3 regions of the Halobacillus sp. AWM4_238 genome follow, and region 3 is predicted to be linked to each of the others. Evidence: riboswitches for the same ligand, from Rfam matches in the RefSeq annotation. Region 3 holds a riboswitch; each other region holds the start of a gene.
The links. Region 3 has a riboswitch for S-adenosylmethionine ahead of ACXACN_RS18610 (Na+/H+ antiporter NhaC family protein). Riboswitches for the same ligand answer to the same signal wherever they lie in the genome.
Positions count from the first base shown of each region.

Region 1 (10,543 bases), 2.9 Mb from region 3:
GCATTCAGAATTAATTAGCTTGATACAGAGCGCTTTATGCCTGCTTAGGACGGGGAAGTGGGAGACACTTCCTTTAGTATAGGTGTTCGTTTATCCCTTACTAAGAATGGGGTGATTGGGAAGCTGCGAGACTCCCGTGGGAGAAGGAGATCGGCGAGATCCCTTAGTGCGGCAGACCGCCCGAGGAAGCTCGGCGCTACTCCACAGGAAAGCGAGTAGCTTCCCAGCCACCCCTAGCTCCTTTATGGCAAACGAATCCCGAACTGAGTCTTCGACAATTGTGAGCTATACCGAAGAGTGGAGTAGAGTTTTTAATGGTGAGTGAAAATGAAAGGATGTTAAGGATATGAAGAGAGTAATCGTTGTGGGTGGTGGCCCCAAGTCTTACATACCGGATTTAAAAGAATACACATGCGATGAATGTTTTTGGATCGGGGCAGATCAAGGAGCGGAGGTCCTTATTGAGCATGGCTTAGAACCTGATCTATCCATCGGAGATTTTGATTCTGTATCGGAACAGTCACTATCAGCAATCAAAAAAAAATCCAAACAGGTGTTGGTTTACCCGGATGAAAAAGACGAAACCGATTTGGAGTTAGCCATAAATGAAGCACTTCGTTTACGTCCGGAGCATATTCTATTATTCGGAGTGACCGGTGGTCGGATCGATCATTCTCAAGCGAACTTGCAACTTCTATACCCTCTCATGAAGGAAAATGTAAAGAGTACGATTATCGACCGACAGAATCGGGTGGAATTAGTCCCAGCTGGTGAGCATAGGATAGAAGAGGATGAATGTTATCCGTATGTTTCCTTCTTACCGGTCACACTTGAAGTGAAAAACATTACGCTCAAAGGGTTCTACTACCCTTTGGATCAAGCGTATCTGCCATTTGGATCCACCCTTTGCATCTCAAATCGACTGATTGAAGATACAGGTACTTTTTCATTTGAGTCAGGCATACTCTTAGTAATAAGAAGTACAGACTTGCCTACTTGAGGGGAATAAGGGAGTTCGCATTAGTTCATATAGGAGGAGGGGGCTCTTTTGAAATTTTATACGATCAAACTCCCACGGTTCGTCGGGGGTTTAGTGCGCGCAGTCATAAGTACATTTAAAAAAGATTAGGACCAAAACAGAAAGCTCCGGGGTACACATGGGCTGAGCTCCGGAGAGCACCAAAAGCGCCCGTTTATTTATCTGAGACAAATAAAAAAAGCACCCGGAAAGGGTGCTTTTTTTGTGAGCTTTAAAGCTCTGCCTCAGCAATTATACGCGTTGTACTTTGCCGGACTTAAGTTCACGTGCTGTTACGTAAACCTTTTGAGGCTTGCCATCCACAAGGATGCGAACTTTTTGAACATTAGCTTTAAATTTACGTTTATTAGCGTTCATCGCGTGTGAACGGTGGTTACCTGAACGTGTACCTTTACCAGATAGAACACTTCTGCGTGCCATGAAAATCCCTCCTGTTACATACATAAATCATCAGATACTTAGTAACTTTATCATATAGATAAGGTGTTTGCAATAATCTAGTCAGAATTATATCAAGAATTTTTTCTTGACAGAACTTATGAATTGTTACACAGTATAATAGGGATATCCAGGTCATTTTCTTACCATTGAACAGAAATTCATTTCCCATTTTTGTGTTATAATAGGGTAGGATTGATGAGGATTATAAAGGAGGATCTATTATGTCTGTTGATTTAAATAACCAATATGGTCATATTACTATTAGCAATGAAGTCATTTCAACGATTGCTGGAGGAGCCGCTGTTGAGTGCTATGGGATCGTCGGAATGGCATCAAAAAATCAGATCCGTGACGGTTTATCTGAAATGCTCCGCAAAGAGAATTTTTCCAGAGGAGTCGTTGTCAGACAGGATGAAGATCGCCTCCATATAGACATGTATATTATCGTGAGTTACGGAACTAAGATTTCCGAAGTCGCTAATAATGTCCAATCACAAGTAAAATACACACTAAACAAAACAGTTGGTTTGTCCGTGGATTCTGTGAATATTTTCATTCAGGGAGTCCGTGTGACAACTGAATAGATCGCGGTTGTAGTCAAAGGAGGAAGTAAGTGTGACGTTACAAAAGTTAGACGGCAAGACGCTTGCCGAAATGATCTTGCAAGGAGCTCATCATTTGAAACAGAACTCTCAAATGATCGATGCTTTGAATGTTTTCCCTGTACCGGATGGCGATACGGGAACAAATATGAATCTGTCCATGACTTCTGGAGCTGAAGAAGTGCGGAATGTGGACCAGAATCATGTAGGAACCGTAGCCCAGTCCCTCTCCAAAGGTCTCCTGATGGGTGCGCGTGGAAACTCCGGTGTTATTCTCTCGCAAATTTTCCGTGGTTTTTCCAAGGCGATTGAAGACAAAGAAGTCATAACAACCAAAGACTTCTCAGACGCTCTTCAAGGTGGTGTCACGACTGCATATAAAGCCGTTATGAAACCAGTGGAAGGAACCATCCTTACCGTAGCAAGAGAGGCTGCCGAAGCTTCAGTCGAAATCGCTGAAAAAGAAACAGACTTCATTCCATTCATCGAAGGTGTCGTTCAAGCAGCTAGGAAATCATTGAAGCGCACGCCTGAACTACTTCCAGTTTTGAAAGAAGTAGGTGTCGTGGATAGTGGTGGTCAAGGCCTTGTCACGATCTACGAAGGCTTTCTTGCGAATTTGAAAGGAGAAGAACTTCCAGATCTTGAAGAAACGGTATCCATGGACGAGATGGTTAATGCGGAACACCACAAGTTGAATCAAGACTTCATGAATACAGAAGATATCGAATTTGGCTATTGTACAGAATTCATGGTCAAATTTGAAGAAGACAAGCTTGCTGAGCATCCTTATGATGAAGAAGCATTTCGTAACGAGCTCAGTGAAATGGGGGATTCACTCCTTGTCGTCTCTGATGAAGAGTTGATCAAAGTCCATGTACACGTGGAGTATCCAGGAGAAGCGATGACCTTAGGACAAAGGTACGGCAGTCTTGTCAACATGAAGATTGAGAACATGCGTGAACAGCATACCTCGATCGTCGGTGACAAAAAGAAAGCCAAGCCTAAGTCCGATCAAAAAGCAGAGTATGGAATCGTTACAGTAAGCATGGGAGACGGGATCAAGAAACTGTTTGAGAGTCTTGGAGCTACTGTCGTCATTCAAGGCGGCCAAACGATGAACCCGAGTACTCAAGATCTTTCAGAAGCGATCAAGGAAGCGCATGCGAAACGTGTGCTTGTCCTGCCGAATAACAAGAATATCGTCATGGCTGCTGAACAAGCTGCTGAATTAGCGGATGTTGAGGTTGCTGTCATTCCATCGAAAACCATTCCTCAAGGGATGAGTGCTCTTCTAGGGTTCAACCCGGAAGCTGACCTTGAATCCAATAAAGAGGAAATGCTCAGCCTCATGTCTGAAGTGAAAACAGGTCAAATTACGTACGCAGTCAGAGATACTCAAATTGATGGGTTGGACATTTCCAAAGATCACTTTATGGGAATCGCTGATGGCAAAATCTCTGCTACAGATAAAAGTGCTTTAACGACGGCTAAAACGTTGCTGAACCAAATGATTGATGAAGATGAAGATGAAATCCTCACGATCTTGACTGGTGAAGAAGTCGACGAAAAAGATGTGGCAGCACTTGAATCCTTCATAGAAGAAACATTTGAAGATTTAGAAGTGGAGATCCACAAAGGCGGTCAACCGATCTATTCTTATATCTTCTCCATTGAATAATAGATACAACAACGCAGCTCTTCATAGAGCTGCGTTTTTTATGCTTGTTCCCGGATGATCGCTCTTTTCAATTTCAAATGATTTCTGATGGAAGAAAGCACGATGAAAAGATAACTGGAAACAAGGAGCGTGTACACGAATGTTAGTAAATGCGTGTGTAGAGGAACGGAAGTTAATAAAGTCCTTGCGTTTGTAAGAATGATAAAGCCACCGGCTAGTACTCCAAGAACAGAAGAGGGGAGAATCTTTACAAGCCAAGCGGCGATAGGGGCTGCAACGACCCCTCCGAGAACGAATGAGGTGATGAGGAGCCAACTGAATTGGTCATGACCTAAAAAAATCAAAAAACCTACTGTAGCTGAAATCGTTACCAGGAATTCACTTGTATCTACCGTTCCGATGACTTTCCTTGGAGCAATTCCTGATCGGGTAAGCAGAGCAGGGGTGTTGACCGGACCCCATCCGCCACCTCCGACACTATCCAGGAATCCTCCTGCTATTCCAAGAGGCAGAAGAAATCGTTTTTTTACGGCTTTTTTTGGTCTTCTGTCCGTTTTCTTCGAAAGGAATAGAAAACGAATGACGATGTAAATGCCTAATAGCAGGAGAAACATGGATATGTAAGGCCTAATATAATCTCCTGGAATTCGGCTTAAAAAAGCAGCTCCAAAAAAAGCGCTGACTGCACCTGGAATAGAAATGATCATCACAAGCCGCTTATCAACGTTGCCAAACTTATAGTGAGAAAAACCTGAAACAGCCGTTGTGGCAATCTGCGACATGTGGATGGATGCAGAAGCGACAGCAGGCGCCAGTCCATAGGACAGGAGGATCGTCGAAGAGCTAAGGCCAAACCCCATGCCGAGCGCTCCATCCATCAGCTGTGCTATAAAACCGATGAAGGCGAAAATGGTCAGTTTTTGCAATGTGTACCACTCCTTAATTATACATAGGTCATCGTCATTTTTACTATTCCTATGCACTTACTAGGTTTTATGTTTAAAAAAATTGAAACAAACAAAATCCCCCATCTGAAAGAAGGGGGATCGTCCACACCTTATCTTTCAGCCGGATGGCTGCTGGAATGAGCACCTGGTTAAAGGTTGCTGCGGGATCTTCAGACCAGATTCCTCCCCCGGCTCTTCATAAGGATTGTATGTAGTTTTTAGAATAATTATAAAATTAACGAACATCTTTTCATTTGTCAATCCAATGTTAATAAAAAAACAGAAAAGTTGTAATTTTTCTAAAAAGCATTGACATATGATGAAAAGGAGCATAAGATTTGTATCAACTTGTTTTTCAGAAAATTTCATAAGCTTTTCTTATCTAGAGAGGTGGAGGGACTGGCCCTTTGAAGCCTCGGCAACGGGTCTAGGAATGTAAACAGATACTGTGCCAATTCCAGCAGGCGTTAAGCGCTTGAGAAGATAGGGAGAATGCAGTTTACATGACATTGTAAATGCCTTTCTTCTTATCGGGAAGAAAGGCATTTTTCTATTTAAGAGAGGAGGAGGACATGACACAACCACACATCACCTATCAATCTTTTGAGAATCCATTTACCGATGATCCACCGAAAGAAGATACGAAAGGAGCATCGGAAATTGTTCGCTGGGCCTACAAGGAGTATGAAGACATTGTTTATGCTTGCAGTTTCGGCGCAGAAGGAATCGTTCTCATTGATTTAATTTCTAAAGAAAAACCGGATGCCGAAGTCGTGTTTCTTGATACGGGCATCCATTTTCAGGAAACCTACCAGCTGATTGAAAAAGTAAAACAGAGATATCCAGATTTAAACATAACGATGAAACAACCTGAGATGAGCCTGGATGAACAAGCCGAGCAATACGGATCAGCTCTTTGGAAACGGAAACCGAATCAATGTTGCTACATCCGTAAGATCAAACCGCTTGAGGACGCTCTCCATGGAAGAAATGCATGGCTATCCGGGTTGAGGAGAGAGCAATCTCCGAGCCGGAAAAAAACAAACTTTGTTAATAAAGATGAACGATTCAAATCGGTAAAAGTATGCCCATTGATTCACTGGACATGGGATGACGTATGGCAGTATATCCGACTAAATAGCTTGGATTACAATGAATTGCACGATCAAAATTATCCTAGTGTCGGATGCATTCCATGTACAGCCCAGGCGGCGGATGACGGTAGGTCAGGCCGGTGGAAAGGGTTCAATAAAACGGAATGCGGCTTGCATACAACAGAAAACAGTCAAGATGAATAACCTTGAAGGAGGAATGGATATGTCAATCATCCCCCCGCACGGTGGAGTGCTGATAAACAGGTGGAAGGAAAAAAGACCAGAGGAGCTACCGGAAGATCTCATCGAGCTTGACTCCATGGCGCTTAGTGATCTCGGTTTAATTGCTAATGGTGCATATAGCCCTTTACGTGGATTTATGGATGAAAAGACTTATACATCCGTTGTGAATACCATGCGGCTGAGCGATGGAGAGCCGTGGAGTATTCCAATCACACTTCCGGTGACAGAAAAACAAGCAGAGAATCTCGGAAGAAAAGCACAGCTCATCAAGGACGGAGTGGTGTATGGGGTTATAACCATTACCGATCTTTTCAAACCGGATAAAGAAAAAGAAGCAGAAAACGTGTACGCAACCTCTGATGATGCCCATCCAGGTGTCAAAAAATTATTCGAGCGCCCCGATTGGTATGTGGCAGGAGATATTGAGGTGTTTCAAAAACCTCCTTATGAACACGGAGAATCCTTTTATTTGGACCCTGCAGAATCAAGGAAACGATTTGAGCAACTGGGTTGGGAAAAAGTAGTTGGATTTCAGACAAGAAACCCTGTGCACAGGGCTCACGAATATATCCAAAAGGCAGCGCTCGAGACCGTGGATGGATTGTTTCTCAACCCTCTTGTCGGGGAGACGAAAAGCGATGATATTCCGAGCGATGTCCGCATGAAGAGTTACCAAGTGTTATTGGAAAATTATTATCCAAAAGATCGAGTGATTTTAGCTGTTTTTAATGCGGCTATGAGATACGCAGGACCCCGGGAAGCGATTTTCCATGCAATTGTAAGAAAAAATTTCGGGTGCTCTCATTTCATTGTTGGGCGTGATCATGCAGGAGTCGGTGATTACTACGGAACGTATGATGCACAGAAGATTTTCAGTCACTACGAGAAAGGAGAACTTGGCATCACTCCGCTTTTCTTTGAGCATAGTTTTTATTGCAAAGCGTGTGAGTCGATGGCGTCTAATAAAACATGTCCACACGATAAAGAGAATCATCTGATTTTGTCCGGTACGAAAGTAAGGGAGCTTTTGAGAAATGGTGAGAAACCACCAAAAGCGTTCAGTCGTCCAGAAGTCGTGGATGTACTGATCGAAGGCTTACAGAAGACAGCCGAAGTGAAAGGATGAAGAAAGTGACGACAAACCTTACCTGGCACGAAGCATCCATCAGTAAAGAAGGTTATCGCAAGAAAAACGGCCATCACAGCGGGGTCCTTTGGTTTACAGGTCTATCAGGATCAGGCAAATCAAGCATTGCCAATCAATTAAATAAGGTTCTCCACGAAAAGGGATTGCAGAGTTATTTGCTGGATGGAGATAACGTCAGGCAGGGGCTAAACTCGGATCTTGGATTTTCAGAAGAAGACAGGGAAGAGAACATTCGACGGATCGGTGAAGTTGCGAAGCTTTTTGCAGATAGTGGAACGATTGTTTTAACAGCATTCATTTCACCCTATCAAAAAGACAGGGATCGTGTGAGAGCTTCGATGCAAGCCGGGGACTTTATAGAAATCTATGTGGACTGTCCAATTGAAGAGTGCGAAAACCGTGACCCTAAAGGACTTTATAAAAAAGCCAGGGATGGAGAGATCAAAGGGTTTACAGGTGTGGATGCCCCTTATGAGAAACCTTTGCAACCGGAACTGGTGCTAGATTCTAAAGCGTACGATGTGAAAAGCTGTGCCGAACAAGTGTGGAAACTTTTACAAGATAAAAATTGGGTGTAACGAAAGGGGCCGGAAGATGACAAACGTGTATATCGTAGGAGCGGGACCAGGGGATTACGACCTTATTACAGTAAAAGGACTAAAGGCGATACAAAAAGCAGATGTCATACTTTATGATCGCTTGATCAATCAAGAGCTCCTGAATGAGGCGAGGGAGGATGCGGAACTTGTTTTTTGCGGAAAACGTCCCGATCATCACGCCCTTAGCCAAACGTCCATCAATCATCTCTTATGTAAGTATGCTTTGAAAGGGAAAGTCGTTACACGATTGAAAGGAGGGGACCCCTTCGTATTTGGGCGCGGAGGAGAAGAAGCAGAAGAGCTTGCCAAACGGAATATTCCTTATGAAATCGTTCCAGGCATCACTTCTGGTATTGCCGCGCCTGCTTATGCAGGCATCCCTGTGACCCACAGGGAGTATAGTTCTTCAGTCGCTTTCATATCGGGAGTCAATAAAACCGGAAGCGATGAAGAGGCGTATTGGGAGCGAGTCGTTAAGAGTATGGATACTTTGTGTATTTATATGGGAGTAAAGAAGCTTCCTGAGATCTGTGAGCGGCTGTTGAAGTACGGAAGACCTCTCCATACACCTGTGGCTTTGGTGCAGTGGGGAACAACAGAGGAGCAGAAAACGGTGACAGGGACAATTAAAGACATCGTTGTTAAATCAAAACACATAGAAAATCCAGCCATGATTGTCGTCGGTGATGTAGTCCAATTAAGAGAACGACTGAAATGGTTCGAACGTTCACGAGAAGAAGGATTGAAGGAAGTGGCCTCAATAGTTGGGTAGAAAGGAGAGGGAAGATGAAAGCGATCCTCTATGTCAGTCATGGTAGTAGAAAAAAAGAAACAAAAAATGAAGCGATCCATTTTTTGACCCAAGTACAGAGCCAAGTAAATGTGGAACTCTATCATATTTGTTTTCTCGAGCTGGCTGATCCTGATATGTTGGAAGGCATTCAGACACTTGTAGAAAAAGGGGCAGAAGAAATCGTCATCATTCCTGTCTTGTTATTGAGTGCAGGGCACTATTTCAAAGATATTCCTAATGAAATTGCGAGAGCTGAGGAGATTTATCCGGATATTTCCATCGTCTATGGCCAAACCCTCGGCGTGCAGAAACGCGTCACCGATGTATTGGTGGATCGCTTGAAAGAACTGCCGACGGAGCTTGATGAAACTACAAATGTTCTGCTTGTTGGAAGGGGAAGCAGGCATCCAGATACCAAAAGATCCATGGAAACGATTGCTTCGGAATTAAAGGAGATTTATGGGATCCAACAAATCCAAACCTGCTACCTTGCTGCTCTCACTCCGCGTTTCACAGAAGCGTTTGAGACATCATTGGCTACATTCCCTAAAACGGTTGTTGTTCCATACTTGTGGTTTACAGGGCTGCTTTATGATTCATTGTTAGAAAGTATACAAACCGCAAGGAAGAAAGGAGACAGCGTCTACCTTACGGGTTATTTGTATGATCATCCAAACATGGTGCAGGCAGTCGTCGATCGTGTGGAGGAAGCTTTCTGTACGAAGGAGGAGCGCAGGCTGTGATATCTCTATCCATGGATTTGAAACAAAAAAATGTCCTGATCATTGGAGGCGGTAAAGTAGCGGAGAAAAGGGCAGAAGTACTGGAGAACGAAAAGGCCAGGATAACGATTGTCAGTCCTACACTTACGAGTCATTTGAAGAAGGTGCTCGAAAAGGGGGAGATCCGATGGGTGAACCGTTGTTTTCAGACTGGAGATCTCACGGGTGTTTTTCTTTTGGTCATTGCTACAGATCAAAAAGAGACAAACGACAGCATTGCACTTCTTGCAAAGGAGGTCCCCCTTGTAAACCGAGCAGATGGAAGAGACGGTGGGAATTTTCACTTTCCTGCACAATTTTCGAGAGGGAAACTCAATGTTTCTGTCACCACACAAGGGGCAAGTCCGAAACTTGCGGCCCGATTGTTGGGAGAATGGGAAAAGCGGTTTCCGCCATCCTTTGAGGAATATATAGATTTTTTATATGAATGCAGACAATCATTGAAGAGATCATCGTTATCTAAAGAAGACAAAGATGTATATTTAGAAAAAATACTGAACCTTTCTTATTCAGAACGAAAAGAACAGAGGAGAATTAAAGCAGATTTACATAACAAAGGGGTGGAATGGTTTGGCAGGGTTGAAAGGGAAAAAGATCGGGATAGCAGCTGACCGCCGATCGGACGCAATTGCAAAATTAATTACAAACCTGGGAGGTCAACCTTTGGTTTTTCCGCTTCAAGGGGAGCAGGTATTGGATGAAGAAGCCTCCTTCACCCATGTCGAAGACTACCTCGCTCAGTCATTCAGGTGGGTCATTTTAACGACGGGAATAGGAGTGCGGACGCTAGCTGATGCAGCGGAAAAAGGAAGCCTGGACACACCATTTATTCAAAAACTTCAAGCAGAATCCCTGGCCATCCGTGGCTCGAAAACGATGGATTGGTTAAAAGAACATTCACTTACTCCTGATGTCTTGGCTGCAGATGGAACGATGAATGATCTGTTGTCACAGGTCCCTGTCGTAAAGGAAAAGGAAAACTTCACGATCTTCCTTCAAACCTATAATGAAGATGAAAAAATGTTGATCCAACAGTTAGAAGCTAAAGGATACAACGTTTACCAGGCTAACCCATACAGGTTCCTGCCGCCTGATCGGAATGTGGTTGAAGAGATCACCGACCACATTTCAACCGGCCGGTTGGATGCGGTGGTCTTCACTAGTAAAACACAGGT
Region 1 is NZ_JBSWSY010000002.1:826,804-837,346, forward strand. It holds gene ACXACN_RS04265 (thiamine diphosphokinase) at 347-1,000, shown strand; gene spoVM (stage V sporulation protein SpoVM) at 1,049-1,129, shown strand; gene rpmB (50S ribosomal protein L28) at 1,271-1,459, opposite strand; gene ACXACN_RS04280 (Asp23/Gls24 family envelope stress response protein) at 1,702-2,064, shown strand; gene ACXACN_RS04285 (DAK2 domain-containing protein) at 2,096-3,763, shown strand; gene ACXACN_RS04290 (sulfite exporter TauE/SafE family protein) at 3,802-4,689, opposite strand; SAM riboswitch class I at 4,818-4,915, opposite strand; SAM riboswitch class I at 5,086-5,200, shown strand; gene ACXACN_RS04295 (phosphoadenylyl-sulfate reductase) at 5,283-6,008, shown strand; gene sat (sulfate adenylyltransferase) at 6,028-7,173, shown strand; gene cysC (adenylyl-sulfate kinase) at 7,179-7,772, shown strand; gene cobA (uroporphyrinogen-III C-methyltransferase) at 7,789-8,565, shown strand; gene ACXACN_RS04315 (sirohydrochlorin chelatase) at 8,580-9,329, shown strand; gene ACXACN_RS04320 (NAD(P)-binding protein) at 9,326-9,979, shown strand; gene ACXACN_RS04325 (uroporphyrinogen-III synthase) at 9,939-10,543, shown strand, end outside.
Region 1: another riboswitch for S-adenosylmethionine. It lies ahead of ACXACN_RS04295 (phosphoadenylyl-sulfate reductase); the one in region 3 lies ahead of ACXACN_RS18610 (Na+/H+ antiporter NhaC family protein).

Region 2 (10,543 bases), 940 kb from region 3:
CGCCGCCATCTTTCAGGTCATTGACTTTGACCGGCTCCAAGTGCTCACTCCAGGCTTTCATTCCGCCTTCTACGGAGTAAACATTTTCGAATCCTTCTTCCACAAGCATTTCAGCAACCATTTGGGATGAGCCGCCTTTGGCACAAACGACAGCAATCTCTTTATCTTTGGGCAGCTGATCTACGATTTCTTCGACACCATCAAGGAGATCGAAATAAGGAACGTTCAAATAAGAGAAGTTTTTGCCTTCGATTTTCCAGTCTTGGTATGCATCTTCTGTTCGTACATCAAGAAGGAATAGCTCTTCATTATTCAACACTTTATTCGTAATTTCTTTTACCGTCATGTTTTTAACCGTCATCTTATTACCTCCTGGGGTATTAGTTTTTATAAAAAAATATAGAATTAAAGCTTCGTAGTTTTGCCATTCCAGCCACTCATGCCTGGAACGACATTGTAAACATTCTCAAAACCTTTTTCCGTAAGCTTCTGAGCAGCGAGGTCACTGCGGCTTCCTGTACGGCAAACGATATAAACATTCTTCGTACGATCCAGTTCATCTGCACGTTCATCAAGTTCTCCAAGTGGAATAGACGTTGCTTCAGGGATATGATCAAAGGCATACTCTGCCGATTCGCGCACGTCTAATACTAGGACGTCATTGTTACTGCGAAGAGCATCCAATTCTTCGTTGTTTACGACATTAGGATGTTTTTTCTCTTGTTCTTCTTCATTGCTGGATTTGCGGACATAGTGCTTGAGTACGTCTCCCTCTTCAATCGTACCCAAGTACTGATGGCCTGCACTTTTCGCCCAAGCTTCAAGGTCTGCTTTAGACCCTTTGTCTGTGGCTTGAATTTCAAGGACTTGACCAGCTTCGATGTCCTTCATTGTTTTCTTCGTCTTCACAATAGGCATAGGACAAGCTAATCCTTTGGCATCTAACGTAAGATCTGTTTTCAATTCCATTCTTACATTCCTCCTCTACCCTTTAAGGTATATCGTTCAATTATTTATTTTGTAGGACCTTCCCAGCTCATCATGCCGCCTTCCATGTTCGTCACATCGAATCCTTTGTCTTCAAGGATTTGGGAAGCACGGCCACTGCGACCGCCAGAACGGCAAACCATAATATAAGATTTATCCTTATCCAATTCATCTGCACGCTCTTCGACAGTACCTAGAGCGATGTGTTTGGCACCAGGAATCATTCCTTCTGCTACTTCTTCATCTTCACGGACATCGATAATGTTTAGTTCTTTACCTTCAGATCGTTGTTGTTCCACTTCTTTTGCTGTCATTGTTTTCATTATTGATTCCTCCTTAATTAGATAAACAGGTTAACATTGCCGTTTTCTGCATCTGCAAGGTATGCAGCAACACCTGCGTATTGAATGTCATCTAGTAATTCTTCCTTTTGCAAGCCTAAAAGGTCCATGGTCATTGTACATGCGACCAAATTGACTTCTTGTTCTTGAGCCATTTCTATAAGATCTGGCAATGGCATCGCATTGTGTTTTTTTATGACATCTTTAATCATCTTAGGACCGAATCCTGCAAAGTTCATTTTGGAAATGCCCATCTTATCTGCTCCACGCGGCATCATTTTGCCAAACATTTTTTCCATGAACCCTTTCTTCACTTGGATGTTTTCATCCTTTCGAAGGGCGTTCAGTCCCCAAAATGTGTGGAAAATCGTTACTTCGTGATCGTAAGCGGCTGCCCCGTTTGCGATGATATAGGCAGCCATTGCCTTATCATAATCCCCGCTGAATAAGATAATATTCGTCTTTTTTGTTTCAGACATGTTTCATCCTCCTTGTTTAATATAGATATACGCGTATGGGTATATTAGATTGTAAAAAAATTTATCTGCTTTTGACAAGCAGTTGAACGGCTTCGTTGATTGAAGCTTCTTTGTTTTTTTGATCTTCAGCTTCCTGGATGCACTCCACAAGGTTGGAGCTAACCACGAGCCCGATCGCACGGTCAATCGCACTTCTGGAAGCGGAAAGCTGCGTAATGACATCTTTACAGTCTTTGTTTTCTTCCATCATTTTCAAAACGCCTCGTAACTGACCTTCTAGACGTTTCACTCTGTTCTTCATTGCGTTGTTGTATTCCATCGAATTGACCTCCCTTGTGAAGTTATTTTCTGTCGCTGTTGAACAGTACATGACTAATCATATACCCCGTTAGGTATATTGTCAACACCCCGGTACGTATTTTTTTGGATAAGGGATCATACCCCGTGTAAAGATAAGGGAGAGGTGAAGAACATGGATATGTGGATGGAAACACTTAAAGTGATTGGAAGGATCATGACCATCTTGCCATTACTCCTGGGAGTAGGGTTATTTATGGGAAAAAGATCAATTGGAGAATTACCTGTATTCGACTTTTTGGTAGTGCTTGTTCTTGGTTCTGTTGTAGGGGCGGATATTGCTGACCCTAAGATTGATCATGTACATACCGTGACGGCTATTGTTTTCATTGCTCTCTTACAAAAATTCATCGTAACGTTAAAATTACGAAACAGGAAAGTAGGGAAACTCCTGACTTTTGAGCCGACGATCGTTATTTTCGAGGGGGAAATGATTGAAGAGAACATCTCCCGCATTCAATATTCTCTTGATAATATTACACACATGCTCAGAGAGCAAAATGTATTTGAAATCAATAATGTTGAACTTGGCATCATTGAACCGAACGGCCAACTGTCCATTAAACTGAAAAATGCCAAAGAAGCCGTAACCCGAGAAGATATGGGGTTCCCATATAGGGGTGGGGGTTATGACATCCCCCTTATTCTGGATGGACAAATGCAACAAGATCTTTTAGCTCGCGCAGGTCGGGACATGGATTGGTTACGTACCAAGCTGGGTACCCATGATGTCTCGGAGGTGTTTTATGGTGCGCTTACCAGCCAGGGTGAGTTTTACTTTTCATTAAAAGGAAAAAAAGCAGAGTCTTTACCTCCTATTGAACATTGATATTTTTTGATAATGAGATTTAAAAGAAAAGAGCCGCTAAAATAGCAGCTCTTTCATTTGGTTATACACTTTGATCCATACAAACCTTCAAACGTTCTTCAATGTCACTTGCCATCTCTTGAATGTTTTCATCCTCAACCATTTGAGTAAGAGAAGTCGGCTTAGGCATACCGATTTTTGTTTTGTTTCCTTCTACATAGATAACCATTTTACAAGGGAGGAAATAACCAGCCAATACGTTTTCATTTAACACGCGTTGCGCTTCTACAGGGTTACAAACTTCCAAGACTTTAAATTCTTTTTCAAATTCCAATCCTTTTTCATGAAGCTTATCTTTGATGTCAAAGGTCCATAACACCCCGAACTTTGCTTCTTTGAGATTAGCCTCAAGACTCTCAATCGCTTCATACATCCCTTTGTCCGTTTCCACCGTATAGTGAAACATGAAATACCTCCTTGGTAATTAGTTCTCCTTATCTATACCCATTAAGGTATTAGGGTAATCTCTCAAATAATTATATTTCACTAAATCTCCCGTTTGTGTAAGACTCCGTTTCGATATGTTTGGGTGAGTTTAGGGGCTCCGGGAAACTGTTCGCTTTCCATGGGGCGGGCGGTGAGCCTCCTCAGGCTACGCCTTCCGGGGTCCCACCTGTCCCACACGTCCCATAGGAGGCTCACCGCGCTCCCGCGGAAAGCGAGCTATTCCCCGCAGCCCCCATCCACTCAAAAAAACATCTCGAAATCGAGTCTTAAAGAATCCTGCCATATTGCTTAATAACTATAGGGAAGAAATAGCGTAGTCCTACTATGAAAAATTCGGAAAGTTTAGTGAATTAAATTGACAAAGCTTTTTTGCTGTATTATGATTGGCAACATCAATAAAAAAGCAAATGACTTTTCTTCTTATCTAGAGAGGTGGAGGGACTGGCCCTACGAAACCTCGGCAGCGGAACTGATCCGTCGAAACGATCAGAAACTGTGCCAACTCCAGCATGTGCGGATGCATGTGAAAGATGAGAAGAGACGGTATCTCATACATATTGAGAGCCCCTCTTCTTATTTTTTAGAAGAGGGGCTCTTTTTGCGTCTAGGAGGGACAGAATGATTCAATTCGAAGATGTTTCGAAGGTTTATCAGCACAATGGGAGCGACTTGCGTGCTGTGGATCAAGTGGACTTGACTGTACATAAGGGAGAAATTTTTGGTGTGATCGGCTTTAGTGGAGCTGGTAAGAGTACCCTGATCCGTTTGGTCAATTTACTCGAACGCCCCACAGAGGGAAGGGTGCTGGTCAATGGTGAGGATTTGACGCAGCTTTCAAAACCAGACTTAAGACAAGTAAGGAAGCGGATTGGGATGATCTTTCAACATTTTAACTTGCTTGAATCAAAGACGGTTCACCATAATGTGGCTTTCCCACTTTCTTTATCAGGGACACCGAAAAAAGAAATCGATCGAAGAGTAGCAGAAATTCTCGAATTTGTCGGATTGTCCGATAAAGCGAAACAGTATCCGGAAGAGTTATCCGGAGGGCAGAAGCAAAGGGTGGGAATCGCCAGAGCTTTAGCAACTTCTCCTGAAATTTTGCTTTGTGATGAAGCAACATCAGCCCTTGATCCTGAAACGACGAAGTCAATTCTGAAGCTATTGCGGAAGGTACGCGATGAATATGGCATAACGATTTTGATGATTACACATGAAATGAATGTGGTCCGTGAAGTGTGTGACCGCATTGCTGTAATGGAAAGTGGACGGGTTATTGAAAAAGGATCGATCTTTGATTTGTTTTCCAGTCCTCAACATCCAACCACGAAAAACTTTGTGAAGACCGTGATGGAAAATGACATCCCCGCTTCAATACTAAATGGAATCGAGGAAAGGGGTTCTTCAAGGCATATTTATCGTGTGACTTTTGTTGATGAAAGTGCCGGAGAACCCGTTCTATCTCAAGTGTCTAAAAGATTTGATGTGGAAGTTAACGTACTGTTTGGACAAATTACGGAGCTTCAAGGAATACCGTTCGGTCATCTCGTTGTGGAACTTCAGGGGCCGGACCAAGAAATCTTACGAGTGATTAACCATATTCAACAAAGAGTATCTGTACAGGAGGTGACTTCCCATGCAGGTTAACTTAATGGAATTTTGGCCAAGAATTTGGGAGGCGACGTATCAAACCATTTTGATGGTTGGAATCTCATTATTGGCAGCTACTTTAATCGGTTTACCGTTAGGGATCATCCTAGTCGTTACGAGGCAGGGAGGTTTGTTAGAAAACAAAACGCTTTTCGGTTCCTTCAGCTCGGTCGTTAACTTTTTCCGTTCCATTCCTTTCATCATTCTGCTCGTGGCCATTTTGCCATTTACGAGGTTAATTGTTGGTTCGTCTATAGGTACAGCAGCAGCCGTTGTACCGTTGGTTATTTTCTCAGCCCCTTATATTGCTAGGTTAGTAGAAAGTAGTTTACTTGAAGTGAAGCCAGGCGTGATCGAGGCGGCTGAAGCAATGGGTGCAACCCCGTGGCAGATTATTCGTCGTGTTTACATACCTGAAGCGTTAAGCTCCATCGTTCTTAATTTGACGATTGCAACCATTGGCCTTGTCGGCGCTTCCGCCATGGCTGGATTTGTCGGCGGGGGAGGACTTGGGGATCTTGCTATCTCTTATGGGTATCAACGTTTTGAAACGGACATTATGATTGCCACCGTATTATTGCTTGTACTCATTGTGCAAATCACACAAACGATTGGAAATTTCACATCTAAAAAGATTCGTAGACAATAGGAGGTTTTAATTATGAAAAAATGGATCGTTACACTAAGTATTTTACTGACTGTTGGGATTTTGCTTGCCGGTTGTTCGAACGAAAGTGGAGCAGCTTCTGAAGAAACGAAGAAAGTCAAAGTTGGATTGAATGGGTCTGGCGTGCCGATTTGGGAGAAAATCAAAGAAAAAGCCGCAAATGAGAATATTGAAATTGAACTCGTTGAATTCGCCGATTATGTACGACCGAATATGGCTCTTGCGGATGGAGATATTGATTTGAACGCTTTCCAAACCGTTTCTTATTTTGATTCATTCATTAAGGAACATAACCTGGATCTTGCTCCTATTGGTACGACCTTGATTGCGCCGATGGGTATTTATTCTGATCAATACGAAGATGTCAGTGAAATCCCTGACGGAAGCTCCATCGCATTACCGAAAGAAGCGACAAACATGGGGCGTGCGTTGCTCCTTCTCCAAGAGTCAGGCTTAATTGGTCTCCCTGATGACTTTGATGGAAATGGGGATTTGAGCAAGATTGAAGAAAACCCTAAAAATTTGACTTTCGAACCGATTGTTGCAGCTCAGACGCCGCGTGTTCTTCCTGATGTAGCAGCATCGATCATCAATAATGGTGTCGCTGTGGAAGCAGGATTTGTACCTGTAGAGGATGCGATTGCGATTGAAGATGAGACAGCACAACCTTACATTAACATCATTGCTGCTCGTGCAGATGAAACAGATAATGAAACATATCAAAAAATTGTGGAGATTTATCAGCAAGAAGATGTAGCCCAACATATCGAAGAAGTTTATAACCAATCGCTGATTCCGACGTTTGTTCCATTAAAAGAAATTGGTTGGTAAAGGAGCTTTCACTCGTATGAGTATAGAATTATATCAGTCCCTGGAGGACACCCTCTTAGCAAATATAAAGAAACAACAACCGACGTATATAGAAACCAGTCACCTTATTCACTCAAACCCGGAAGTGGGGAATGAAGAATACTATGCTTCTCAACAGCTCCAAACGCTTCTTGAAGCAGCGGGTTTTGATGTGGATGCAGAAATCCCTGAACATCCAACGGCATTCAAGGCAAGGAAATCCTCCGGAAAACCTGGTCCGAAAATCGGTTACCTGGCAGAATATGATGCTCTGCCAGGGCTGGGCCACGCGTGTGGACATAATATCATCGGTACGGCTTCTGTAGCTGCAGCCATTGCTTTAAGTGAAATCCTTCCTCAAACAGGAGGGGAAATTATTGTACTCGGTACACCAGCAGAAGAAGGAGGACCAAACGGCAGTGCGAAAGGAACGTTTGTCAGGCATGGTCTTGTCCAAGAATTGGATGCGTGCATGATGGTCCATCCGCTGGGGCGGACATCTGGTTCCGCTCCTACACTTGCCGTCGATCCCGTTGACTTTGAATTCTTCGGAAAAACAGCTCATGCAGCCAGTAATCCTGAAGACGGAATCAATGCGCTGGACGCTGTCATTCAGCTGTACAATGGATTGAATGCTTTGAGACAGCATGTCACCGATGATGTCCGTATCCATGGTGTAATTTTAGATGGAGGCGACGCACCGAACATTGTTCCTCAATACGCGAGAGCGAGGTTTTATTTACGAGCTGCTACAAGGGAAAAATGTGATGATCTGACGAAAAAAGCAGAAAAGATCGCAAAAGGTGCAGCGGAAATGACAGGAGCTACTTATAAGATGATCCGCATTCAGAATGGGGTCGACAATTTCAAAGTGACTCCGCTGTTCGACCGAGTCTTCCAAGAAAAAATCACATCTCTTGGGGAAAGTTATTTTGAAGACAGGAAGGGACTAGGGTCAACGGATGCGGGCAACATAAGCCAAGTCATCCCTACCATCCACCCTTATATAAAAATGGGTCCAGAGAGCCTTGTTGCCCATACAGATGAATTCAGAGAAGCGGCCAAATCAAAACAAGGAGATGAAGCTCTCATCAAAGGAGCGACAGCACTTGCTCAAACAGGTTTGGAATTATTGACAGACGAACAATTGTTAAAAGAAATCCAAGAAGAATATGCTAGACTCTAACCAAAAGCCAGACCATTAAAGGTCTGGCTTATCGATTGTGTATGGGGGTTCCATATATTAAAATGGGTACATTAGAGAGAGGACGTGAATCACATGACAAAAGACATCAAATTGATTGCTCTAGACTTAGATGGAACAACTGTTAATCATGAAGGCGAAGTATCCGAGGCTAATAAAGCAGCTATTAAAAAAGCCAAGGAAAAAGGGATCCACGTTGTATTGAGTACTGGAAGGTCTCTATCGCGGTGCCGTAAAATCGCTGAAGACCTCGGACGCTCTTCCTATATTGTGACCATCAATGGGGGAGAGATTTATGATCATGAATTTAACCTCGTCGAACAAAATCGACTTGAAGATAAACATGTGGAGCGTCTTTGGGAATTGAAAAAAGAGCACGGCCTTTATTTTTGGTCCTCCACCGTGCAAGGCTTGTACAACAGCCAAAATCCATTCGATCAAGAAATTGTAGACTATGACTGGTTGAAGTTTGGTTTTGATATTGAAGATGACGAAGTAAGACAAGTCATTCTCGATGAAGTCAATGCGAATGAGGACTTGGAAGTAACCAACTCCAGCCCTACAAACATTGAAATCAACCCAGCGGGTGTAAACAAAGCAGCTGCTCTTTTGAAAGTCTGCCAGTGGCTTGATCTAGAAATGGAACAAGTGATGGCGGTTGGAGACAGCATGAATGATATTGCGATGATTCGCGAAGCGGGCTTCGGTGTCGCCATGGGTAACGCCCAGGAGCCAGTGAAAAAGGAAGCAGATTTTGTTACAGCTTCCAACAAAGAAGACGGCGTTGCCTTTGCTATCGAAAAAGTCATAGACTAACCCCAAAAACCAGCCCATACCAGGCTGGTTTTTTTACATCCATTGTCCCCTAAAGCTCCCTTTTCTTGAAGACAAGTTTCGAGACGTTTGTTGAGTGGATGGGGGCTGCGGGGGATAGCTCGCTTTCCGCGGGAGCGCGGTGAGCCTCCTCGGACTGCGTCCTGCGGGGTCTCACCAAGCACTTTTTTCCCTCTTAGATATCCGGTTTCGGCGCCTAGCGGCTAGTGAGACTTCCCTCGCTTCTGTACGATAAGTCAACATCGAATCACTCCGTTCTTCGTGTTTCCTTTATCTCCGCCAGCTCAGTCCAGTCCATACGCCGCTGACCAAGGCGCCTCCACACTTAAGATAGGAGTCTCGCCATTCCCCTCCGCCCCTCTGCCATATAAGTATCTTGAAACTACTTGCAGAATTAGGCACTTTATACGTATTAGGAGCAATAGCACAAAACCTCCATCGTACGGACAGAGCTCATAACTTCTTGTTATAGAGCGCTTTCTTACAATAGGTAGTGATGGTGGAAGATGCTCCTTCCTGGTGGAGGGGTTCGTTTCTCCTAACTATAAAAGGGGTGGTTGGGAAGCTGCGAGACTCCCGTGGGAGAAAGGAGATCGGCGAGATCCCTTAGTGCGGCAGACCGCCCGAGGAAGCTCGCCACTACCTCACAGGAAAGTGTTCAAATGCGGAATCGCCCTGGTAGACACGACTGGCATAAGCAGAACAGCAACGGAATGTGCCCTTTCATTCCTTTGCTGTTCTGCTTATGACGCGAGTGTCTGGGCGATGGAGCTAGACGAGTAGCTTCCCAGCCACCCCTGACGCCTCACATAGCAAACGAACCCCGGAAAGTCTCGAAACTGAGTCTTCAACAATCCTGCCATATTGTTTAATATTCATTATTCGCGCTGGTGTGGGTCGGGACTGTAATGGAGGATGTCGAAATCCTTCTAAATACATAAATATGTAAGCGTTTTCTGTTTGAGGCAGGAAAAGAAGAATAAAAAGAGAATTACATCCAATAGCGAAGAATGCTCAGGGAGGAAGACTATGAAAGCATCTTACATAACAGAAGAACATGAAATACTCCGTCAATCTCTACGGAAGTTTTTAGAAAAAGAAGCTTATCCCTATTATGACGATTGGGAAAGGGCGGGGGAAGTACCCCGGGAGTTCTGGAGAAAGCTTGGAGAACAGGGATACCTTTGCCCTTGGCTCGACGAGAAATATGGTGGGTTTGGAGCAGATTTCGGCTATTCCGTTGTCATCAATGAGGAAATGGAAAAAGTGGGGACAGGACTGATTGGAGTCGGTTTGCACAATGATATTGTCGTTCCTTATTTGGAAGCTTACGGAACAGAAGAACAGAAACAAAAATGGCTTTCAAAATGTACCACAGGAGAATGTATTACAGCGATTGCGATGACAGAACCGGGTGCAGGTTCAGATCTTGCTTCAATCAGGACGACAGCTGTAGAAGATGAAAAAGGATTTATGTTGAATGGTGAAAAAACATTCATCACGAATGGGATCCACGCGGATCTGGTTGTCGTGGTGTGTAAAACGGATCCCCATGCCTCTCCAGCGTATAAGGGAATCAGTCTGTTGGTCGTTGAAAGGGATACGCCTGGTTTTTCCCGTGGGAGAAAGCTCGATAAAATCGGTCTGAACAGTCAGGATACGTCAGAGTTGATTTTTGAGGATGCACTTGTCTCTAAGAAGCACCTTCTTGGTAAAAAAGGAGAGGGTTTTTATTACTTGATGAATCAGCTGCAACAGGAGCGCTTGATTGTAGGAATCGGAGCCATTGCTGCCTGCGAACGTATGCTAGAGTTGACGATTGCATACGTGAAGGAACGTAAAGCTTTTGGGAAATCGATT
Region 2 is NZ_JBSWSY010000002.1:2,796,653-2,807,195, reverse strand. It holds gene ACXACN_RS14000 (MBL fold metallo-hydrolase) at 1-361, opposite strand, end outside; gene ACXACN_RS13995 (sulfurtransferase TusA family protein) at 406-969, opposite strand; gene ACXACN_RS13990 (rhodanese-like domain-containing protein) at 1,014-1,310, opposite strand; gene ACXACN_RS13985 (DsrE/DsrF/DrsH-like family protein) at 1,328-1,807, opposite strand; gene ACXACN_RS13980 (metal-sensitive transcriptional regulator) at 1,869-2,126, opposite strand; gene ACXACN_RS13975 (DUF421 domain-containing protein) at 2,280-2,993, shown strand; gene ACXACN_RS13970 (DUF302 domain-containing protein) at 3,055-3,438, opposite strand; SAM riboswitch class I at 3,897-4,016, shown strand; gene ACXACN_RS13965 (methionine ABC transporter ATP-binding protein) at 4,098-5,126, shown strand; gene ACXACN_RS13960 (methionine ABC transporter permease) at 5,116-5,778, shown strand; gene ACXACN_RS13955 (MetQ/NlpA family ABC transporter substrate-binding protein) at 5,791-6,627, shown strand; gene ACXACN_RS13950 (M20 family metallopeptidase) at 6,644-7,831, shown strand; gene ACXACN_RS13945 (Cof-type HAD-IIB family hydrolase) at 7,925-8,665, shown strand; gene ACXACN_RS13940 (acyl-CoA dehydrogenase family protein) at 9,713-10,543, shown strand, end outside.
Region 2: another riboswitch for S-adenosylmethionine. It lies ahead of ACXACN_RS13965 (methionine ABC transporter ATP-binding protein); the one in region 3 lies ahead of ACXACN_RS18610 (Na+/H+ antiporter NhaC family protein).

Region 3 (10,543 bases):
AGAGGGCGATCGTTTGATTCTTGATACCGACGGCTTGAAGCCGATCTATATTCAAATTGCCGAATGGCTGGAAAGCGAAATTTTACATGGGAATTTTAAGGCAGATGAAAAAGTGTATTCACAATACAAACTGGCCGACTTATATAACATCAATCCCGCTACAGCCGCGAAAGGTCTGACGAAGCTTGCTGAAGAAGGGATTCTTTATGACAAGCGGGGACTTGGAAAGTTTGTCTCTACCAACGCCAAACAGATTATTGTGGATAAACGCAAAAACCAGACACTGAAAAACTTAGTCGAAGATCTTGTAACAGAAGCCGCGCGTTTGGAGCTTTCAGAGGAAGACACGATTACACTCGTCAGGGATGCTTGGAAAGGGGAACAAGGATGAAGGCGATTAAATGTAAAGGTTTGACCAAACGTTTTTATCGGAAGAACGCATTGAACGACCTCTCTTTTTCTGTTGAAGAAAACAAAATTGTCGGAGTGATCGGCAGAAATGGAGCAGGGAAAACGACGATGCTGAAAATCATCGCAGGCTTAATGAAAGAAAAGTCAGGGACGGTCGAGGTTTACGGGAGGAGGCCGTTCAACAATTTGTTCGTCTCAGCCAATACCATTTATATCGACGATGCTATGAACTTCCCGACAGCACTTACACTGAAGGAGATCCTCGAGGAAGGGAAGCGCTTCTACCATCATTGGGATCACGATTTGGCTCTGCGTTTGTTCGATTATTTTGGATTCGATCCAAAGCAGCATCACAACGAGCTGTCGAAAGGAAAAGAGAGTACGTTCAATATGATTGTTGGTCTTGCATCAAGATCCCCGTTGACGGTTTTTGATGAACCCACCACAGGAATGGATGCAGCGGTTCGAAAAGATTTTTATCGTGCGTTGCTGAAGGATTACTTAGCCCATCCAAGGACGATTCTCCTGTCGACTCATCATTTAGAAGAAATGGAAGACCTGTTAGAAGAGGTGCTGGTCATTCACGAAGGGGCCTTGACGCTGCAAATGTCGATGGATGATTTGAAAGAATATGCGGTAGGGCTCTCGGGGAAAAAGGACGCCGTCGCACCATTATTAAAAGATAAAGAGATTCTATGGAACCAAGAGCAGGCGTTTGATACCTGCTATGTTGTTATAAAAAATGATCTTAAGGAAGATGCCTACCGAAGCTTACAACAAGCAGACGTGCAAGTCTCGCCTGTGAAGGTGAATGATCTTTGTATCTATCTGACGGAAAATCGACATGGAAAGGGGAGTGTGGATGATGTCTTTGATCGAAGTGCAGGCGTCTGAAATCATCAAACGGCAAGTCGGCTATAAATGGAGAGCTTACTCCGGCGTATTCACATCTCTTGTGATCATCCAGCTTCTCGGGCTTTTGTTTTCTTTGAACGGTTCGGGTCAGATGAGCAGTGGGAGAACAGGGTATGATGTGAACATCACTTATTTTACCGCAGACATCGTCCTCGGTTTCACCATCTTCTGGGGGTTTCTGACGGCTTTTCTTTTGACCACGAGAGCTTATCGAGAAGATGATTTCGCCTTTGTTACGAACAGGAAGACGAGCACACTCTCAACGATTGCTTTTTTGTTCATCATTTGTACCACTGGTGCCTTGACCGCATTACTCTCTAGTTTTGCGTTAAAGTTGTTCGTTTCTGTCTTTATGAGCGGAGAGCAAATGCTGCTTACTCAGGGGACTGGCGATGTGGGTACATGGCTGTTGGGAATACTGGCCGCCATTCTTCTCGTTTTCATGTTCAGCAGCTTAGGTTACTTGGCTGGGATGATTATTCAGTTGAACAAAATGTTCGTCATTGTTCTGCCGGTTGTTGTCGTTGGGTTGATGATTTTGTTAGCGAGTGGCGGATTTCCAGCGCAAGTGTATTTCTTTCAATTCTTTTTTGAAGAAAGCCATGCGTGGTTGTTTACACTTAAGACGCTCGCTGCGACGACGATTTTCTACTCATTAGCCGTGTTGATATCCAATCGTTTGGAGGTGAAAGGATGATGATCGTCGCTTTCGTACCGATTTTAATTATACTTGCGGTCTTGATTGCTTTGAGCCTTCTCATTAAAAAAAGTTCACGGTTCGGCTTGGGGAGAAGGAAGGTGGGATTGTGGATGGTCGCCAGTTACTCTGTCCTGCTTATCCTCTCGATGGTCGTATTTCTACTGATTCCGTTAAACCATACAGAGTTGAAAGGACAAATGAGTGACGCAGAGGAAGAACAGAAGTCTCTGCAATTCTATGATGCAGTGTCAAATGGAAATACCGATCAGCTGGCGGAATGGCAAATTCAAGGATGGGTGTTTCCCTATAACGGTGATCCAATGAATCTGGAAGTCTCAAACAATGATGTGGACGGAATCAACATTTATGTCGAACGTACAGATGACCTTACAAAGGACATCGAGGTGATTTTCTATCAAACACCACTAATGATTAACGGATACGAAGTGAAAGAGAAGTACACGCCGGTGGTGCATATGGAAAGGTCGACACTATCGATTCATCCAGGGGAGAAATTGAACCTGAAATACCATATGTTCGGTTCTGAGTTTCCTTATCGTATGTTTGATGAAAATCATGCATCCATGTGGGACGATACAACGGTTTCCCATTGGAATGGAAGTGCTCTGTATATCCGGGTTCCTGAAGGGGCAGATCTCGTAGGTGATGATCATGACTTCATAAGAGTGAATCCATCATAAGAAACGCCTGTATGGCGTTTTTTTTTGTGCGCACCCAAGCTTATTCTGGCTATTTAAACCTGTGAATTTCACACAATTGGGCGTTCGCTCATAAATTAGCGGTAGAGGTGGTGAGTATGAAAGACGGCCGAAGGGAATCTGTGATCGACCCTTTACAAATGGAAAAACAAGAATGGAAAAAGCGGCAGATGCAGCATCGCCTGAAGCAGATGTTGACGATCGCATCACCGATTTTCATTGTATTGCTATGGGAGTTTTTATCACGAACGGGGCTGATCGATGCGCGTTTCTTCCCACCTCCGACAGAAATCGTCGGCACGTTCTGGGCGATGGGGATGAGCGGAGAATTGTTCCATCATATCGGCATCTCTCTGTTCAGGATTTTTGCAGGGTTTCTCCTTGGTGTCATCCCTGCCATCGTGATTGGTCTTTTGATGGGGCTTTACGGTCCAATTCGGCATTTTCTTTCGCCGCTCATTATGGCATTGATGCCAATCCCGACGCTTGCGCTTCTGCCGATCATCATCATTTTATTCGGTGTCGGTGAAGTTTCAAAAGTGGTGACGATTGCGGGCAGTGTGTTTTTCCCAGTCGTTATTAATACCGTTGCGGGCGTGGTGAACATTGACCGGATTTATTTGGATGTGGCCAAGAATTACGGCGCCGATTCGAAGCAGTTCTTCTTCAAAATTGCTTTGCCCGGTTCTTTGCCGGTTATGCTCGAAGGGATTCAAATGGGGCAGGCGATTGCGCTGTTAACGATCGTCGCTGCGGAAATGATGGGAGCCAACTCCGGGATCGGGTATTTGATCTGGACGTCGTATAAAGCCTTCCTGCTGAAAGAAATGTTTGTCGGACTTGTGCTCATCTCGTTCTTCGGCTACTTGTTCTCGATCATTCTCCGGGGACTGCAGGCCAAACTGCTGCCATGGCGCTAATTGATGAAAGGAGCGACAGGGGATGGAGGCTAAAATATCAATCAAAGATTTGACGAAAGTGTTTTATAAGAAAGAAAACCGTGTGACGGCACTGGAAAATATTTCGCTTGATATTGCGGACGGGGAATTTGTCTGCCTCGTCGGGCCGAGCGGCTGTGGGAAGACGACCCTCTTAAGGATTTTAGCTAACTTAGAAAAGCCGAGCGGGGGAACGTTTTCGATTGCCAAAAGTAAGAAAGAACGGCCGCTGCAATCGATGGTTTTCCAGGAACGCGGCGTCATCCCGTGGTTGACGGTTGAGGGCAATGTCAGTTTTGGATTGAAGATGAGGCATTTACCTGAGGATGTGATCAAGGAAAGAACCACGTATTACTTGGAAAAAGTAGGCCTCGGGAAGTTCGCCCAACTTTATCCGAAAGAGCTCTCCGGTGGAATGAAGCAGCGCGTAAGCATTGCCAGAGCTTTTGCGAATGACCCTGAGATTCTCCTCATGGATGAACCTTTTGCCGCGCTTGATGAGCAGAATAAATTCATTTTGCAGGAAGAACTATTGAATATATGGTCGGAGACGAAGAAAACGGTCTTATTTATTACCCATAGCATAGATGAAGCGCTCCTACTTAGTGACCGGATCCTTTTAATGAGTTCACAGCCCGGTACCATCATTGATGAGAAACGAATCCGTCTGCCGAGACCGAGAAACATGGAGCAGGTACGTGCGGATCCTGTGATGGCGGAACATTTTGTAGAGATTTGGAACCATCTTCAGGATGAAGTGCAGCGTTCGCGAAAATAGCAGAAGAAAGGGGATTAAAATCCCATGGTGAAAAAAGTATGTCATCTGTTTTCTTTTCTGTTCATCATTTTTGTGTTGTTCGGCTGTTCCTCTGGCGAGAGTGGGGAGGACCAGGGGAATAAGGAAACTCCTGATGGTGATTTTGCTCCATTAAATAAGAAAACAACGGTAGTCATTGCCGAAGATGGTGCTGCTTCTGGGGCCGGTTTTTATATCGCTGAGGAAAAAGGCTATTTTGATGACTACAACATCGATATCAAGTTCACGACGTTCGCAAACAGTGATGATATGCTACCAGCCCTGGCGGCAGGTGAAGTGGACATTGCCGGTGGCGTATCTACAGCTTCCTTTTTCAATGCTATCGCTCAAGGCATTGATGTAAAAATCATTGCTGATAAAGGGCACTATTTTGATGGCAGCTCGTATTTCAGCTTTGCCATTCGTGAAGATCTGCAGGATGAAATCAAAGAATACAGTGACTTGAAAGGGAAGCGGATTGCCGTGTCATCGAGAAACGCCGTGGATGATTACATTTTCCAGCGGATGCTTCAACATGCAGGGCTGACCGAAGGGGATGTCGAGTTCGTGCTCATGTCCGATTTTGGAAATATGCTTGCCGCGATGGGCAACAAGTCGATTGACGCCGCTCTTCAAATTGAACCACTGATCACTCAAGGGGAAGCACAGAACCTGCACGTCCGCTTCCGTGATGCCACAGATTTCGCTCCCGATGCACAAATTGCCATGGTTCTTGGATCGCCTGATTTCATTGAAAAAGATACCGACGTGTCCGTCCGCTTTATGGCCGCTTACTTGAAGGGGGTGCGCGATTACAATGACGCGTTCCTTTATGATGAGGGGCTGGATGAAGTGATTGAGATCATGACGAAGCATACAGCGTTGAAGGACACAGAAGTTTGGAAAAAAGTCGGTGTGACAGGACTCGACCCGAACGGGGAAATGTTTATCGATGATATTAAGAAACAGTTTGAGATGTATGACGCAAACGGCGCTATACGTGGGGATATTGACTTCAATGATGCCATCGATACCTCCGCTTCTGAAAAAGCGATGGAAGTGATCGGCCGCTACGAAAGGTGAGAATGAAAAAAACGCTTGTCATCGAATGGTTTTTATTGTAAAGTTACCATTGACTCAATTGAATATTTCTTATCAAGAGAAGCAGAGGAACTGGTCCTGTGATGCTTCAGCAACCACCAACATCGGTTGGCCGGTGCTAATTCCAGCAAGTGTTGATCACTTGAGAGATAAGAAGGAATGAACGGATACGATTCAGAGAGCCTTCTTATATAAGAGGGCTCTTTTTTATTTGCCGCTTTCTTCGCTTTGAACCATTCATCCTTCTCGGGATAAAACCGACTATTCTGATGAGTTTAAAATATTTTAGGAGGTCCAATCATGGCAAAATCATTGAGCAACCCTTTCGCACTCATTCCTTTTGCGATTTTCATTTTACTTTTCATCGGTTCGGGAATCGCTACAGGAGATTTCTATCAAATGCCTGTCCTTGTCGCTTTATTCGCGGCAATTCTCGTTGCTTTAGCGATGAACCGGAAGACTGATTTCCAAACAAAAATATCCCAATTGACCAAGGGGGGCGGACACCCCAACATCATCTTAATGGTCATCATTTTTCTACTAGCGGGAGCATTTGCTTCCGTAGCATCCGGCATGGGGGCCGTTGAATCGACCGTCAATCTAGGCTTGACCTACTTGCCTGGCGGTTGGATGGTCGTCGGATTGTTTGTCATCGGCTGTTTTATCTCGATTTCTATGGGAACGTCTACAGGTACGGTGGTTGCCCTGGCTCCCATCGGATTGGGTGTAGCCGAGCAGACTGACATCGGCCTTGCCTTAGTGATGGGGGCGATTGTGAGTGGTGCCATGTTCGGGGACAACCTTTCCGTCATTTCCGATACGACCATAGCAGCTGTCCGTACACAAGGAACAGAAATGAAAGAGAAGTTCAAAGCGAATTTCTTCATCGTTCTTCCAGCAGCCATCATAACAGCCATTATTTTTGGTGTGATGACCGCCGATGCAACGGCCAGCCTGCAGAATGATTACTCGTACAACATTGTTGAGATCTTACCTTACCTAGGGGTACTCGGATTCGCGATTGCCGGAGTAAATGTCATTTATGTTCTGATCGGCGGCATTGTTTTCGCCGGTGGGGTTGGACTTGTGCTTGGGAAGTTTTCCGGCATGGAATTCGTCACCCTCGTAGGGGATGGATTTACGAACATGCAGACGCTTGCGATGATTGCCGTATTGTTAGGTGGTCTAGTGGAACTCATCCGGGCTAATGGCGGCATTGAATTTCTACTGCAAGCCGTGAGCGGGAGAGTCCATTCCAATCGTGGTGGAGAGCTTGGCATTGCAGGTATTGTGACGGCCGTCAACTTTTCGACAGCGAACAATACGATTTCTATCATCACAGCCGGTCCGCTCGCCAAGCAGATTTCTGATGAATATGGCATCGAAGGCAGGCGCTCAGCAAGTATCCTCGATATTTTTTCCAGTTCCGTTCAAGGGATCATCCCTTATGGCGGACAGATTTTGGCGGTAGCGGGTGTCGCCAGCATTTCTCCAGTCGCGATTGTTCCATTTTGCATTTACCCTCTACTTACAATGGTGGCGGGTCTGTTAGCCATCGCCTTTAGATATCCGAAATTTACCGTAGAAAAAGGAAAGGCCGTATTCAAGAGCGCATCTTAATAGAGGGGGGCACCTGATCAGGTGTCCTCTTTTTTTATTTGTTTCTAAATATACTGACATGAAATTTCAAAATAAGTCTATCGAATCAGTAGGAAAGTTTTGGGAATGAAAGGTTCTGAAGAGGATTAGGGCCTTAAGTGGTATAGACGACTATACCTATTTCCGATAAGCTTTTATTACAATATGTAAACGTTTACAATAAATTGTCTTCTGCATGGGTACTACTCTACGAAATTTTTTGCAAAAGGATCTTCCTGGATAGGTAGGCGCCTTTTACAAATAGATAAATAAAGGAGGAGTGTCGAATGAAAATAGCAGGCAAATGGGTGTTCATTTTCACACTGACCATCGACATGATGCTGCCGTCGTGGTTCATGGGAGCAGAGGTGGATGCTGCTGAAAAGAGTGAGCAATCAGACTTGATTATCTTTGAGAATGTTCCGCAGGCAGATGTAACAATGGAAGGGAATGTGTTTACTCTATCTGCCCTGAACGTGTATAAAGATGGACATTTTACAAAGGTGAATGAAGGACTCGTTTGGAAATCGAAAAATCCAAACGTTGCTACGATCACGGATGACGGTACGGTCACTTTCACAGGGCAGCCTGGACGAGCGTGGGTGACGGTATCCAATGGTTCATTCAAAGACCGAATCGCCCTTGATTACAAGCCGGATCGTTCAAAGAAAAAGAAAGAGAAGCGTGACTTCAAACCGACCATCAAAAAGCAGCAAGGGGAACGGTACGACCTTGTCCAACATGCACTCTCCAACATGACAATGAAGGAAAAAGTCGGTCAGATGCTTATGCCGGATTTTAGAAAATGGGACGGGGAGAACGTAACGGAAATGCTCCCGGAGATTGAGGAGATAGTTCAAAAATATCACTTGGGCGGCGTTATATTATTCCGAGAAAATGTGGTGACAACCGAACAGACAGCGACGCTTGTGTCTGATTATCAAGCGGCCTCTGAAAAATATGGATTGCTTATGACGATTGACCAGGAAGGCGGCATTGTGACACGTCTTCAATCAGGAACGGATATGCCTGGAAATATGGCTTTAGGTGCAACACGTTCCGAAGAATTCGCTCAGGATGTAGGTTCTGTCATTGGAGCTGAATTATCATCTCTTGGGATCAACATGAACTTTGGGCCGGTTATGGATGTGAACAACAACCCTGATAACCCTGTCATTGGTGTTCGTTCTTTCGGAGAACATCCCGAACTGGTCGGGAAAATGGGCGTAGCCTACACGAAAGGGCTGCAGGAACACGGGGTAGCAGCGACTGCCAAGCACTTCCCGGGTCACGGGGATACGGCGACAGATTCCCACCTCGGTCTACCTGAAGTTCCTTATGACCTCGAGCGTTTGAAAGAAGTAGAGTTGTATCCTTTCCAACAGGCGATGGATGCGGGCATCGATGCGATTATGACTGCACACATTACCTTCCCGAAAATCGATGATACAAAAGTGACTTCTCAGAAGGATGGTTCTGAAATTGCGCTCCCAGCCACCCTTTCAGAAAAAGTGCTAACGGGATTGATGCGTGAAGAGATGAATTATGAAGGAGTCGTTGTCACAGACGCTTTGAATATGAAGGCGATCGCTGAACATTTCGGACCGGTCGATGCCGTTATTCGAACGATCAATGCCGGTACAGACATTGCGCTTATGCCTGTAGGTTTAGAAGAAGTTGCTTCTGGTGTCTATGAAGCTGTAGAGTCTGGGGAAATTCCAATGGCTACGATTGAAGATTCTGTTGAACGGATCCTTACATTGAAATTGAACCGGGGAATCATCAAAGAAGAAACGCCTCAACCGATCGATGAGAAAATCGCAGAAGCGGAAGAAGTGGTCGGATCGGATGCACATAAAGCTGTGGAGAAACTAGCGGCGGAGCGTTCAATTACCCTCGTGAAAAATCAGGGAGTTCTGCCTGTAGACGCCTCAGAAAATGACCAGGTTGTGGTGATTGGAAACAGGTTTATTTCTAGTCTTGCGGATGCTGTAGCCGCCCATCATCCAAACACGACTTTAATCAATACAAAAGAACGTGAATTAACAGCTGAGCAAAAACAAATGGTGTCTGAAGCAGACAAAGTCATCTTCGGAACGTACACGTACAATGTGTACACTCGTTCCGAAAGTCATCCTCAAATGCAGTTGATGCAAGATGTGATGACGAATACCAATGCGGAAGTGATCGGCGTCGGAATCCGTAACCCTTATGACATCATGGCTTATCCGGAGGTGGATGCTTATATTGCACAGTACGGTTTCAGAAAGGCGAGTTTTGAAGCTACCGCCGCCACCATTTTCGGTGAAAATAACCCGGGCGGCCAATTGCCTGTGACGATTCCAGGATCCGAAGATGGCGTGTTGTTCAAATATGGTTCGGGGCTGAGTTACTAGTAGCGATTTTCTAGGGAGAGGGGCTTTGCGCCCTTCTTCAAAATAATCAAAAGGGAGAGGATTACTTTGAAAAAGTGGTGGATGATTGCGGTCGTTTTAATTATGACGTGGTCCACATTCTCGGTTGTTTTTGCGGACCATAACGGAAATCCAGGCAAACACAAAGGACATCATAAAAAAGGAGAACCGTTCAAGCTTGGGGTGGAAGTCCTTTTAGATGAAGAAAAAGATCTCATACAAGGTAAGAATGTCGGGCTGATCACAAACCCTACCGGAGTCGATCAAAACTTGAACAGCATCGTAGACTTGTTACACAACGATGAAGATATCAACCTGACGGCGTTATATGGACCGGAACACGGAGTCAGAGGCAGTGCTCAGGCGGGAGAATATGTCGAGTTTTATACTGATGAAAAAACAGGATTACCGGTGTACAGTCTTTACCGAGAGACCCGTAAACCGACTTCAGAAATGTTAGAAGATATTGATGTGTTGCTGTTTGATATTCAGGATGTAGGAACACGTTTTTACACGTATATCTACACGATGGCTTATGCAATGGAAGCTGCAAAGGAGAATGACATTCCTTTCATCGTGCTTGACCGCCCGAACCCGCTGGGTGGAGAAAAAGTGGAAGGTCCCGTTTTAGATGAAGACTACAAGTCGTTCGTCGGAAACTATCCAATCCCGCTTCGCCATGGGATGACGGTTGGGGAGCTTGCGAAGTTGTTCAATCATGAGTTTGAGATTGGTGCAGATTTGACGGTTGTGGAAATGCAAGGGTGGAAGCGAAGTATGGACTATGAGGAGACAGGCCTTGAATTTGTTGCTCCTTCACCGAACATGCCGACCGTGGACACAGCTTTCGTTTATCCAGGTGCGGCCTTGATGGAAGGGACGAATGTTTCTGAAGGGCGCGGAACGACACG
Region 3 is NZ_JBSWSY010000002.1:3,736,933-3,747,475, forward strand. It holds gene ACXACN_RS18575 (GntR family transcriptional regulator) at 14-391, shown strand; gene ACXACN_RS18580 (ATP-binding cassette domain-containing protein) at 388-1,305, shown strand; gene ACXACN_RS18585 (hypothetical protein) at 1,277-2,023, shown strand; gene ACXACN_RS18590 (hypothetical protein) at 2,020-2,727, shown strand; gene ACXACN_RS18595 (ABC transporter permease) at 2,844-3,665, shown strand; gene ACXACN_RS18600 (ABC transporter ATP-binding protein) at 3,688-4,461, shown strand; gene ACXACN_RS18605 (ABC transporter substrate-binding protein) at 4,486-5,562, shown strand; SAM riboswitch class I at 5,629-5,736, shown strand; gene ACXACN_RS18610 (Na+/H+ antiporter NhaC family protein) at 5,881-7,200, shown strand; gene ACXACN_RS18615 (glycoside hydrolase family 3 protein) at 7,506-9,614, shown strand; gene ACXACN_RS18620 (exo-beta-N-acetylmuramidase NamZ family protein) at 9,681-10,543, shown strand, end outside.